DNA from 3 places in the Herminiimonas sp. Marseille-P9896 genome. Region 1 is predicted to be linked to each of the others. Evidence: predicted binding sites of a transcription regulator. Region 1 holds the regulator's gene; each other region holds the start of a gene.

Evidence for each region. The regulator FNR, encoded in region 1, switches genes on or off when oxygen is low (the NO sensors DNR and NnrR bind a similar motif). The targets are predictions, from matches to a motif close to TTGATNNNNATCAA.
Region 2: cydD (thiol reductant ABC exporter subunit CydD) is a predicted target of FNR. The motif match lies at 2,197-2,210, and genes of this name have one in related genera.
Region 3: oxc (oxalyl-CoA decarboxylase) is a predicted target of FNR. The motif match lies at 2,304-2,317, and genes of this name have one in related genera.

The regions. Positions count from the first base shown of each region.
Region 1 covers NZ_CAJEVT010000002.1:985,260-989,546, reverse strand. Annotated here, with positions in the region: gene H7U06_RS10135 (AraC family transcriptional regulator) at 338-742, shown strand; gene H7U06_RS10130 (autotransporter domain-containing protein) at 1,135-1,545, shown strand; gene fnr (fumarate/nitrate reduction transcriptional regulator Fnr) at 1,577-2,335, opposite strand; gene fdxA (ferredoxin FdxA) at 2,416-2,760, opposite strand; gene H7U06_RS10115 (arsenic resistance protein) at 2,871-3,827, opposite strand; gene H7U06_RS10110 (OsmC domain/YcaO domain-containing protein) at 4,011-4,287, shown strand, end outside.
Region 2 covers NZ_CAJEVT010000002.1:688,872-693,158, reverse strand. Annotated here, with positions in the region: gene H7U06_RS08720 (amino acid ABC transporter ATP-binding/permease protein) at 1-309, opposite strand, end outside; gene cydD (thiol reductant ABC exporter subunit CydD) at 306-1,982, opposite strand; gene H7U06_RS08710 (SDR family oxidoreductase) at 2,378-3,118, opposite strand; gene H7U06_RS08705 (LysR family transcriptional regulator) at 3,234-4,130, shown strand; gene H7U06_RS08700 (group III truncated hemoglobin) at 4,273-4,287, shown strand, end outside.
Region 3 covers NZ_CAJEVT010000004.1:168,760-173,046, reverse strand. Annotated here, with positions in the region: gene frc (formyl-CoA transferase) at 1-130, opposite strand, end outside; gene oxc (oxalyl-CoA decarboxylase) at 381-2,093, opposite strand; gene H7U06_RS15450 (Crp/Fnr family transcriptional regulator) at 2,380-2,988, shown strand; gene H7U06_RS15445 (cytidylate kinase family protein) at 3,045-3,878, opposite strand; gene H7U06_RS15440 (tripartite tricarboxylate transporter permease) at 4,109-4,287, opposite strand, start outside.

The DNA of each region.
Region 1 (4,287 bases):
TACTATTCATTCCTGTATCGCTACTCTGCGAACACCACCAGCAATTTCCGATGCATCGGCTCTCTTGATAGCTGCGAAGAGGTCGCGGGAGAATTGTTTTTTTACCTGAGTCTGCGTGCGTAATCGCATAAAAGCGATGCGGATAGGATTGTTCTTGAAGCTCGGGGCGCGATGAAATTGCGGGCCTTCTCTCCATTACAGTACTCCCATATCAAAAAACGAATGATTGTTCTAAGGAGTCTGGAACACATTCAACACGCGATTTTTGGTGTGCAAATTATGGTGAGGTTTGTATATGAATTTCTTTGTCAGTGAACAAATTGAGTCTCAGGAAAAGATGACTGTCTCTGCGCAGTACGTCTGTGCCACTGCTGTTCCAGTGCACAAGCGCGTGCCCCTGTCCAATGCGCAAATGGATAAGGTGTGTGCTTATCTTGCAGCGCATCTGAATGGCCGTATGCAGGTCGCCGGACTGGCGGCGCTGATAGGAATGGGACGCACCAGCTTCTTCGAACGCTTCACGATGACGGCAAACATGACGCCGAATCAGTATCTGCAATTTTTGCGCATAGAAAAAGCCAAGGAGCTGATGTGTGATCCTCAGTTCACGTTGCTGGACATTGCGTTTGCCTGTGGCTATTCCGATCAGTCACACCTGACGCGTTTCTTCAAGCGTTATGTCGGCGTATCACCCGGACACTATCGACGTGAGGCCCTGTCGCAGCAATATTCTGCGCAATAAATGTATGGAATAGATACGTCGAGCCGTGCGCAATGCACATGAAAAAATAATTGGATGATCGTGCAAGTTAGAACGATAGTGCAATCATTGCCGTATGGGATTGCGCACAATGGGCTTTCATCCAGGCTCTTGCTTTACCCTATGCTTAGCACCAACCCCTTGCCGTATATATCCCCGCATCATTCAGAAATCAGGATGCATTAGCCGACTGGTTCGCCTGACGAACAACGATGAGTAGTTGCTTAGGTCGGTCTTCAACACTGGATAGTGTTGATCCAGAACTGCATATTTTAATTCAAGCCTAGCAAACAAGAGATGCCGCCTGGTCGGTGTCCGGTTCCGTACGTTTAGCAATAAATGTGCGGGGCAGTCCTTTGGTCTTTTAAAAAATCATGAATGTAAAGTCTGCGTATCTATCCTGGTCACGACCTTTATATTTCTTTGCGACTTTGGGGGCGGCGGCATTGGATGCCGAGAGCCAGAACACCAGTGCGAGTTTCACCACCGTTGGTTTGCGTGCTGCCAATCAGCTCGCCTTGGGTGGTAAAAGCGCGACCGTGCGCGGCGCGTTGGGCTGGCGTCATGCGTTTGGCGATAGCGCACCATTATCGACGCAGGCGTTTTCGGCGGGTAATGTTTTCACGGTGGCAGGCGTGCCTATCGTCAAAAATAGCGCGCTGGTCGAAACCAGTCTTGACTTGCGTTTGTCGTCATCGAGCACGCTCACCTTTGCCTATCAAGGCCAGCTTGGCCTGGATGCGAAGCAGCATTCAGTCAAAGCCAATTTACTGGTGAAGTTTTGAGCAGGGGGAAGCTGTTCGCGTACCTGCCGGTTTAGCTGCAGGTTTCGGTGCCGGCTGCCATCGCCTTCAACAGCGTGAGGTCGAGCAATTCGATTTCACGGTTGTTGACTTTCAGCAGTCCCTGTTTCTTGAACTTGGAGAGCAGGCGGCTGATGCTTTCTATGGTGAGGCCGAGGTAGTTGCCTATGTCTTCACGCGACATGCGCAACTGGAAGTTGGTCGATGAGTAGCCACGTGTGGTGTAACGCGAGGCGAGGTTGACCAGGAAAGCAGCGAAGCGCTGCTCGGCGCGCATATTGCCCAGCAAGAGCATGACGCTTTGTTCACGCGTGATTTCCTGGCTCATCATGCGGTGGAAATGACGCAGCAGCGTCGGCATGGTGCTGAACAATTCTTCCAGGCGCGGGAATGGAATTTCGCAGACTTCGCTATCTTCGAGTGCGACTGCATTGCAGTGGTGGCGATCGGTGCTGATCGCATCCATGCCGAGCAATTCACCTGTCATCTGGAAACCGGTAATTTGCTGTTCGCCGCCGGCATTGATCTGACAGGTTTTGAAATGCCCGACGCGTACCGCATACAGATTGGTAAAGGCATCGCCCATCCGGTACAGATAATCATCACGCGCCACCTTGCGGCGGCGACCGATGATCTTGTCCAGCCTGTCCATATCGTTTTCACCCAGTCCCATCGGCAGGCACAACTGATGCATGCTGCAGGTGGAGCAACTGGCGCGCAGCGCGTTGACGGTCAAGGCGGGATCAGTGCTGGATGGGGAAGGCTGGCTCATATTCCTGGCTCGTATTCTTTACTCATGTGGACCGCGATGCGAAGCAAGGCGGTAATTGGTTTATCAGGACGGCTGTTACTTCATGTGATCTTGTCATCAATCAGCAGCAAGGGCAACTTGTCTTTGACCTGCGCCCATTTGTCATGCTCGGGCATAGGTTCCTTTTGCTTGCTGATGCGCTTCCAGTCCGGATGCTGCGACAGTTCACGATTCAGGGCGACGAAATGCTGCTGTTCCGGTGACACCTCAGTCGCCCCTATGATGGCATTCACCGGGCATTCCGGTACGCACACCGAGCAATCTATGCATTCATCCGGATTGATGGCCAGGAAGTTGGGACCTTCAAAAAAGCAGTCCATCGGGCAAACGACCACACAATCGGTGTATTTACATTGAATACATGCTTCGGTGACGACAAACGGCATTTCCTGCTTTCATTTCTACGCTCAGATACGACATTGTAAACGGTCATGGCAGATTTGCCCCCGAAGCGGGAAATTGGAGTGGTAATTGAGCAGGTTTTATAGCGTCAGTTTTATTTTTGTCCCCATCTGGCGATGACACGGACATAAACGAGTTCACTGATTAATTCCACTAGCGTTTGCGCCACGATGATGGCCGGCAGGACTGGTATCGCACCGGGAATGGCCAGTGCAAGCGGCAGTATCACCAGTGAATTGCGTGTCGCCGAGCTAAAGGCTATCGCGCGGGAGGATGCTGCTTCCAGCCTGGCCTTGCGGGCGATCCACCAGCCGCAAAGCGGAGCCAGTACCGCATAAGCGACATACAGCGGCAGCACTTGTTGTACCGATGTCAGTGCCGTACCCAGTTGCGGTAGCACCGAGATGATGACGATGATGAGTACCAGTGCAGTGGCCGGAACCGGAGCCAGGCCGAGGTAGTTGCTGATGCTGGTGCCGGTCGCACTGCGTTTGGCGAACAACTGCATGATCGCGGCCAGGAACAGCGGTACTGCGATCAGCCAGGTAAAGGCATGGATGAAGGGAGCCACTTCTATATAGTTGGCGACTTCTGCGCCCAGCATCAGGCGCAGGTAGAGCGGCAGCATCAGCATCTGCGCGATGAGCAGTATCGGTGTGGCTGCGAGCAAGAGTCTGGCATCGGCACGGCCGAGGTGCGCGAAGGTGACGACGTAATCTATGCACGGAGCCAGCAAGACCAGCATCACGCCCAGGCGCAGCATAGTATCTTCAAGAAAGAATCCCACCAGCGCGAAAACCAGTAGAGGAATAACAATAAAGTTGGCGATTAGCAGTGCAGCCATAAAGCGCAATTGTTTAAGGGCCTGGCCCAGTTTGACCAGCGGCACTTGCAGGAAGGTGACAAACAGCATGAATGCCAGCGCAGGATTAATCGCACTCTCGGCCGCGGTGGTGCCAGGTATCAGCAATGCGGTAATGGCGGCGATCACTACTGCCGCAAAGTAGATCGCGACCTGCTTTTCTTCGAGCTGCGATCTTATATTTTCGATATTCATTCGTGCTATCTATCTTTAAAGAATGGCAATTTTCAACGGGATAGTCATTCTGTGCAATGTCGGATTTGCATGAGGCCGGCAGGACATGCCTAGCTGTCTGGTATGACTGCTCGTGTTAAAGTGTCGCCGCCAGCGCGCCTAGCGCTTCAAATCAAGCATCATTTTTGGAATTCCCCCATGGAAATTAAGGTCAACTTTCTCGACAAGCTTCGCCTGGAAGCCAAGTTCGATGATTTCACGGTGATCGCCGATCAGCCTATACGTTACAAAGGCGACGGTTCCGCGCCTGGCCCATTCGATTACTTCCTTGCGTCGTCAGCCTTGTGTGCGGCTTATTTCGTGAAGCTGTACTGCAATACGCGCAACATCCCGACCGAAAACATCCGCCTGTCGCAAAACAATATCGTTGACCCGGAAGATCGCTACAAACAAATCTTCAAGATCCAGGTTGAAC
Region 2 (4,287 bases), 300 kb from region 1:
CACACGCAAACTCGCCAGCACTTCCAGCGTCGCATCATGCGTCACCAGTCGTTCACCATAGCGTGCAGCAGTACGCCCTAGTGCCAACAACCGTATACCTGCGGATGGCATGAAGACATCAAAGGTAAATGCGAGTGTCGTATTCAAACCGGCAATCGCAGTCGCTGTAATAAACCAGCCCGACAAACCCAGCAAAGCCATGCCGGACAATACGGTGGTCGCAGCCAGCAGCGCCCCCAATAACAATTTATTGCGACCGGCGTCAGCAAACAAACGCAGCACCGGAGCAAGATCACGCCAGATCGTCATGCCTGCTCCTCCGCCTGCAGCAGGATCACGCGATCCATGCGGGCAGCCAGTACCGGATCATGTGTCGCCACTATCATGGTTTTACCCTGTGCGAGTTGCAGCAAGGCTTCGGTCACTTGTTGTGCCGTAGCCTGATCCAGATGCGCAGTCGGCTCATCGACCAGCAATAAACCAGCATGCGGATCGGCTGCGGCACGCGCCAGTGCCAGTCGCACTGCTTCACCACCAGACAAACCACCACCGCCCTCGCCCAGTGCGATACCGGGACGTGCCTGTGCGACACCTTCAAGTTCCGCAAACTTCAATGCAGCAGCAACATCTGCGGCGCTGACTCCATCCCGACGCAATGCCACGTTGGCATGTACCGTACCGGCGAAGATATGTGGCTTCTGTCCTATCCATGCCATGCGTTTGCGCAGGCCGGCCGCACTGTACGCAGACAAGTGCACGCCATCGATGGTGATGCTTCCGTGCGGTAGCGGTAACAGGCCAGCGATCAGTGCCAGCAAACTGGATTTGCCTCCACCACTGGCAGCCATGATGGCGACGTGCTCACCGGCGGCGATCTGTAAATCAAAGCAATCAAATACTGCTGCGCCACTACCCTGATGCGCGAAGGACAGCTGCTGAATAAGGACTGTCGGCGCAGCACGCACTGCCGCTGCTGCAGTATTTGAAGCTGTTCCTGCATCCGGCAATAGCAAACCGTCTGCAGTTAAATTGTCGAGTGCATCCAGCGCAGCTTCACCTGCTGCACGGTCGTGCCAGACAGCAGACAACTCACGCAAAGGTTCAAAGAAAGCGGGTGACAACAACAGGATAAACACCCCCTGACCAAGGGTCAGACGCGTGCCCCAGGCGCCGTATTCGAGTTGTCCCAGCAAATGAAAACCGATGTACACCGCCACCATGGCGACACCAAGTGCGGCAAACAATTCGAGCACCGCTGACGACAGAAAGGCAATGCGTAGCACCGCCATCGTACGCATGCGCAACGCCTGTGCCGACGCATGCAAACGCAAGGCAGTCGCTTCGATCGCACCCAGTGTGCGCAAGGTCGCCAGGCCGCGCAGGCGATCCAGCAGGAAGGCATTCATGCCACCCATCTCCACCATCTGCGCTTCGCTCGCGGCTTTGGCGCGCCAGCCGACCAGCGCCATGAAAATAGGAATCAACGGTGCCGCGACCAGCAGAACCAGCGCCGCGATCCATGACAACGGAGTGACCACGATCAGGATGGCGAGCGGCACGACCATGGTGCGCAAGCGGGCCGGACGATAACGGGTGAGATAAGGGATGACAGCTTCCGCCTGCTCTGCCATCACACTGGCAGCCAGGCCGGATGCAGGCCTGGCGGCATCCAGTGGTGAACGTGCCGCGAGCGATGCAGCGACTTGCTCACGCATGAGGGACAGTTCAGCACGTGCGGTTTTGAATATGCGACGCACACCTGCGGCATCACAAACAGAACGGATTAAACCAAGGATAAAAATCAGGGCGGCGGGAAGATAGACAGCGGCAATACCAGCACCATCCATCAATCGCTGCAGTGCATAGGCCAACAGACCGGCTTGTGGCAACCACAGCAAGGATGCAAAGACTTGCAGCAAACTTCCGACCTCGAATCCTGTACCGGATCGCAATCGCTGGAAAGCGGCTGGTTTGGTATGCATAGTGCTTTGCATTATTACGCATTGCCACACTCTTGTGTGGCACTACTTCTTTCATTACATCGTATTCGATGGGGTGGAACACAGCATACGCCCGGCCTTCCTGCATAAACAGGATCAGATGGGGATGGTTTAGCCATATCAGTTCTGGGTCATGCACAGCCGTTGACGGCGTCACAACATGGCAAGCATTATCGCGCGCTGAAAATTCCGACATTTGCGCCACATCAAATTTAGGTGCTTTACTAGAACTCATTTCACAAATATTCATTTTCGGAATGAGAGACATAAAAAAAGCATCGCTCCCGTTAGGAAGCGATGCTGATCTACTGTCTGAATTTTTAAAGCCGGATGCAAGTCGTGAATAACTCCGCAGCACTGATACGGCCATTACAACTTCATGCCAGGCCACCATTCGCACGCAAGACCTGACCATTAATCCAGCCACCATCAGGTCCTACCAGAAAGGACACAGCCGCCGCGATGTCATCCGGCTGTCCCAGTCTTTGCAGCGGCGGCATGTTGGCGAGCTGCTGTATCTGCGCTTCGGTTTTGCCATTGAAGAACAGATCAGTCGCAACCGGTCCCGGTGCCACTGCGTTGACGGTGATATTACGACCGCGCATTTCTTTCGCGAAGATAGGTGTCAACACTTCAACCGCTGCCTTGCTGCCGGTATACACCGAATAGTTAGGCAAACTCATCGCCACCGTCGTGCTGGAAAAATTCACCACACGACCACCATCGTTCAGACGTGTCGCCGCCTCGCGCAAGGTATTGAAAGTGCCGCGTACATTGATACTGAGCGTACGCTCAAACAATTCATCGCTGGTATCGGCCAGGGCCGCCATCTGCAGAATCCCGGCGTTATTGATCAGCACATCGACCTTGCCCAGCTTCTGTTCGGTTTCATCAAACAGGCGGCGCACATCTGCCGAATTGGCTACGTCTGCTTGCACTGCTATCGCGTCATGTTGCGCGGTCTGCAATTTGGCGACCAGGGCATCGGCCTCGCCTGCACTGCTGGCGTAGTTAATGACAACCGCAAACCCATCGTTAGCCAGGCGTTCTGCAATTGCTGCACCTATGCCACGTGATGCGCCGGTAATGATGGCTACTTTTTTTGCTTGCTTGCTCATGGTCTTCTTCCTTAATGAGTGGGAGTGACGAGAGTGTGCAACAAAGCAAACAAAAGATAATCCGGCTAAAATCGACATCATTATTCGATATTTACCAACAATAAGGCCGTAAATCATGGATAGATTCCAGGAAATGCAAATTTTCGTGCGCATCATGGAGCGGCGCAGCTTCACCAAGGCTGCCGAAGACTTGCAGCTGCCACGCGCCACCGTCACCAATGCGATGACGCGCCTGGAAGAACGCCTGGGCTCCCGCCTGCTGAACCGCACGACGCGACTGGTTACTCCGACGCTGGATGGTGATGCCTATTACACGCGCTGCGTACGCCTGCTAACCGATATCGAGGAAGCAGATGGCGCTTTCCGCAATACTGCGCCCAAAGGTTTGCTGCGCGTCGGCGTGCAGGGTACGGTGGCCACCCACTTTCTGGTGCCTACGCTGCCCGCTTTCTTCGCCCGCTATCCGGGTATAGAACTGCATATGGATGAAAGTGATCGCCTGGTCGACCTGGTGCGCGAAGGCATAGATTGCGTACTGCGCGGCGGCACACCGCAGGACTCATCGCTGATCGCACGTCGCATCGCCATGCTGCAACAAGTGACCTGCGCCAGTCCGGCTTACCTGGCCCGCTACGGCCAGCCGCGCAACATAGAAGATCTGGCACAACACAAAGCGGTCAACTACATCTCCAGCGCCAGCGGCAAACCCTTCCCGCTGGAATTCATGGTGGATGGCCGCATGCAATCCATCGTGCTGCCGACCGCCATCTCGGTGACCGGTACCAAGGTATACACCGGTTGCGCGCTGGCCGGCATCGGCATCGTGCAAATGCCGCGCTACCACATCGAACAGGAAATACAGGACGGTCGCCTGCAACTGATCCTGCCTGATACACCACCTCCCGGCATGCCACTCTCGGTGCTCTATCCACAAAACCGCCAGTTATCAGCACGTATACGCGTATTTACCGAATGGATGCAGGACATATTCAAAGCCGCCGGCCAGGCATGAGAATTTGAGCCAGATCAATTCCGACCGAGTCGGAATGAGCGTTAATAGAGTACGCGGTCTATCATGTACATACGGCTCATTAGAACTCATTTCACAAATATCCGTGAGATGCGTTCTAGCCATCACCCATCTGGAGAATAAAGTGCCTGCAGAAGAT
Region 3 (4,287 bases), on a different contig from region 1:
CCGAACCTGGACGCTCTACTTTGATAACGTCAGCACCGAACCAAGCCAACAGCTGTGTACATGCAGGACCAGCTTGTACGTGGGTGAAATCGATGATCTTAACGCCTGCTAATGGTAATGTTTGACTCATGATTGGTAGATTTCCTTATCAATCGTTTAACTTGATTCCTGAAATTTGAATACTTCAGGAAGTGAAAAACCACTCAGAGAGCTCTGAGTGGAATCGCGCCATTTACATGGCTTTAATCCAATACTACTTGGAGTTCTTTAACGTTCTAGTCTAGTGCGGTGGCACAAGCAGTGTCAAGTGCATGGCACGGTCACCCTACTCTGACCGTGCCACACAAAGCCATGACTTGCGCCTTGGCTCTATCCCAGTATTACTTCTTTTTACCGATCGTGCTGACGATGTTCAGGTTACCGATACGGCCGGATTCAACACCAGCTGCTGGATCGATGATCGCGTCGATGATGGTTGGCTTGCCCGATTTCAGGGAAGCTTCCAGTGCTTTTGCCAACGCTTCTGGAGTTTCAGCACGAACACCTTCACCGCCCAGAGCGATACTGAATTGGTCGTACTTGGTTTTCGGATTGAAAATCATGCACGATACTTGGTGTTCTGGGTTCGCTTCGTCACCGCGGTAGATACCGCCGTTGTTCATGATGATGACGGTTACTGGCAGGTTGTAACGTGTGATTGTTTCGTATTCCATTGCGCTGAAACCGAATGCGCTGTCGCCGCAAATTGCAACGACTGGTTTGCCGGTTTCTACTGCAGCTGCAACAGCCGAACCCATACCGATACCCATTACGCCCCATGTACCTGTATCTACACGTTTGCGTGGCAGGTATTGGTCGATGACCATACGTGCGTTGTCGAGGGTGTTTGCACCTTCGTTAACCAGGGTGATGTCTGGGTAGTTTTTCAACACGTCACGGATTGCGCCGAGCGAGTTGAAGTAGTTCATGACTGGAGTAGCTGTGGTCAGTTTGGTAGCCAGTTTAGCTTTGGTGCCGTTAGCACGTTCAGCAATAGCGCTCATCCATTCTGTTGGCTTAGCAGCACCTTTCAGGCCAGCGCGCAATGCGTTGACGCAAGACTCGATGTCACCGATCAATGGTGCAGCGATAGGTACGTTGCTGTCGATTTCGTTAGCTTGGATATCGATTTGTACGAATTTCTTCGCGCCGCCCCATGTTTTGCCTTTGCCGTGTGCCAGCAACCAGTTCAGACGTGCACCGATCAGGATAACAACGTCGGACTCTTGCAAGACCATCGAACGAGCAGCAGCTGCGCATTGTGGGTGAGTATCGGATACCAGACCTTTTGCCATCGACATAGGTGTGAATGGGATACCGGTTTCTTCGATCAGTGCTTTGATGTCTGCGTCGCATTGAGCGTAAGCAGCACCTTTGCCGAGCAAGATCAATGGCTTTTTAGCGCCTTTGATCAGGTCAACAGCGCGCGAAACAGCCGATGGTGCTGGCAGTTGTGCTGGAGCTGGATCAACTGGAACGAACAACGATTTTTGGCCTTCTTCAGCGCTCATGGTGGTGCTGAACAGACGTGCTGGGATGTCCAGATATACGCCGCCTGGACGACCCGACAATGCGGTACGGATTGCGCGAACAACTGCAACGCCGATGTCTTCAGTACGGTTGATACGGAACGAAGCTTTGCAATGTGGACGAGCGATGTTCAACTGATCCATTTCTTCGTAGTCGCCTTGTTGCAGGTCGACGATTTCACGTTCCGAAGAACCGGAAATCAGAATCATTGGGAAGCAGTTGGTGGTCGCGTTAGCCAGTGCGGTCAAACCGTTCAGGAAGCCAGGTGCGGAAACAGTCACGCAAACGCCTGGTTTTTTGGTCAAGTAGCCGGCTACCGAAGCTGCGTAACCTGCATTTTGCTCGTTACGGAAGCTGAAGAACTTGTTACCACGGGCTTGCCACATACGACCGATTTCGGTAACTGGGATGCCGAGCAGACCATAGATGTTGGTGATGCCGTTCATTTCCAGCGCTTCCATCAGCAGATGGAAGCCGTCTGTCAGCTCTACGCCTTCTGCTACTTCTTGAATGTCGTTTTTCATAATGAAATGTTCTCTTCGTTAATTTCAATAAAGGTTGAGCAGTCTTGCTCAATACCGTGGTTGCCGTGCTCTTGCTGCGGCTGTTGCTACACTTGTAAGGCACCTCTAAAAACCAGACCGGTTGGTTTTTAGAGATACCCTTCAGTCAACGCTTTTATGCATAGACCATCCAAGTGGGCGTATCATATCGATCTGCCTGCGCTTCGATCATTGACCCCGGTCAATTTTCATCGCATGATATCGACCCCGCCCACCCTTCTGTCTTTTATATCTATATATCTTGTAAATGCCGACCGTAGATAACCACCCAGAACGAAATGTCATTCGCGTTCAGCTCAAGCAAAATCTTGTCTTAAAAGACATGACTGAGAGCGAATGGGCGGAGCTGGAACCGCATTTGCTCGTCGTAGATTGCCCTAAAGGCGACTTCCTGCTGCATCAGGGCGTACATGAAATGGAGCAATATTTCATTCTTGACGGTATCCTGAAGCGCGTAGTTACTAATCAGCAAGCAAAGGAAATGATTTTGCGTTTTGCTGATGAACGTAGCATGGAGACTAGTTATGCGGCGTGGCGACTGAAAACCCCGACTCCTTACAGCATTATCTGTGTGACAAAAGCGCGTGTAGTGAAGTTGCCTTTACTGCAATGGATCGCTTTCATCGACAAGCATGAGCACATTAAGCAAGCCTTCGAGCATGACGTCATGCACCTGATGAGCGAGATCATGGCTCACACCATCACCTTGCACTTGCTCGACGCTCCTGGCCGCGTACAACGCTTCGTACGCAAGCATCCGGAACTGTTTGACCGTATTCCGAAGAAAGAGTTGGCGTCTTACCTGAATCTTTCGCCAGAAACACTGAGCCGACTGAAGCATCAAGGCAAAATCTGACCTCATCTTGCAATGAGGCCAGAGCTGCAGTCACTCTATACTAGAAAACCGTAAAATCAATACTTACCGGAAGAATAGAGTTTAGAGTTGGCCATCAAGCGCAACTGGTTATCAACACTCTTCACTCCTGACACCCCGGCAGCAACTTTCTCCGCCGCAACGTGTTCATCTGCATGCAGCACGATGCCACTTAGCACCACACGTCCCGCATCTGCTTCTATCGTCACCCTGACATCGCTGGTTGTCGGCGAACTGCGCAATGCAGCACGGACATGCGCTTCCAGCGTCATGTTTTGCAGCGCTGTCTGCGATGCCTTGGTTTCCTTGAATTCAGGACGCCCGGCCAGATTCAAAATCTGCGCAACGCAACTATCGATAGACAAGCGATCCGTATTCAACACCAGATCATACAGCACAGGATCACCCCAAGTAACGCCGAATTGTTGATGCATGCGCGCAGCATGGGCGGCGTCGCTACGACGAATTTCTGCTTCGGCAAAATCAGCATCATCCGTTTCCAGATGCCCCATCAGCCACTCAACACGATTTTTCATTGAGCGCGTAATCCGCACCGTCACCACATGCGGTACCGAACGCAACAGGCAGGTCGCACCCCAACCGCGCAACACTACATTCCCTTTGTTGGCCAGCTCGAACACTTCTTCCGCGGTATAGATCGCCATGCCCTCGTCATCCGCCGTCAGGCGATCGACAAAGCCGGCTTTACCTTCGCGCAAGCGACGTATCACGCTCTTGCTCATGTCCAATTTCTCGGCCAGATGCTCTATCACCTCATGTCGCATCACCGTCAGGTTTTGTGTCTGAGCAAGATGCATGGCGACATCTTTGGCGAGGGAACCCATCTCTTGCGTCATTGCGATTACTGGCATAGCTATCTCCTTGGTTATGGAATACATGCACGGCAAATCAATCAACACTACCTTTAAGTCCGACTACCCTGCTCTGCGGGTAACCATACCACCAAAATTCGAGCCCAAAAACACCGATGCCCCACGCGGCTATTCACCGCGTGGGGCATTCAAGATCAGATCAGTACTGTAGCCTGATCATACGACATCCCGTTGTGCAGGACATCGGATCAAAAACATGAGCAGGTTTATCAATCTACTGGACGCTCATCAGCAAACTCGTCAACTTTTGGTGGACGAACTTTTGCGATCAGACGCGAGATCAGTGGCCAGAACAACATGATCAATGCCAGGCCAGTGATGCTACCAACCAGTGGGTTGGAGAACATGACCGATACGTCGCCTTGCGATGTCAACATCGCTTGACGGA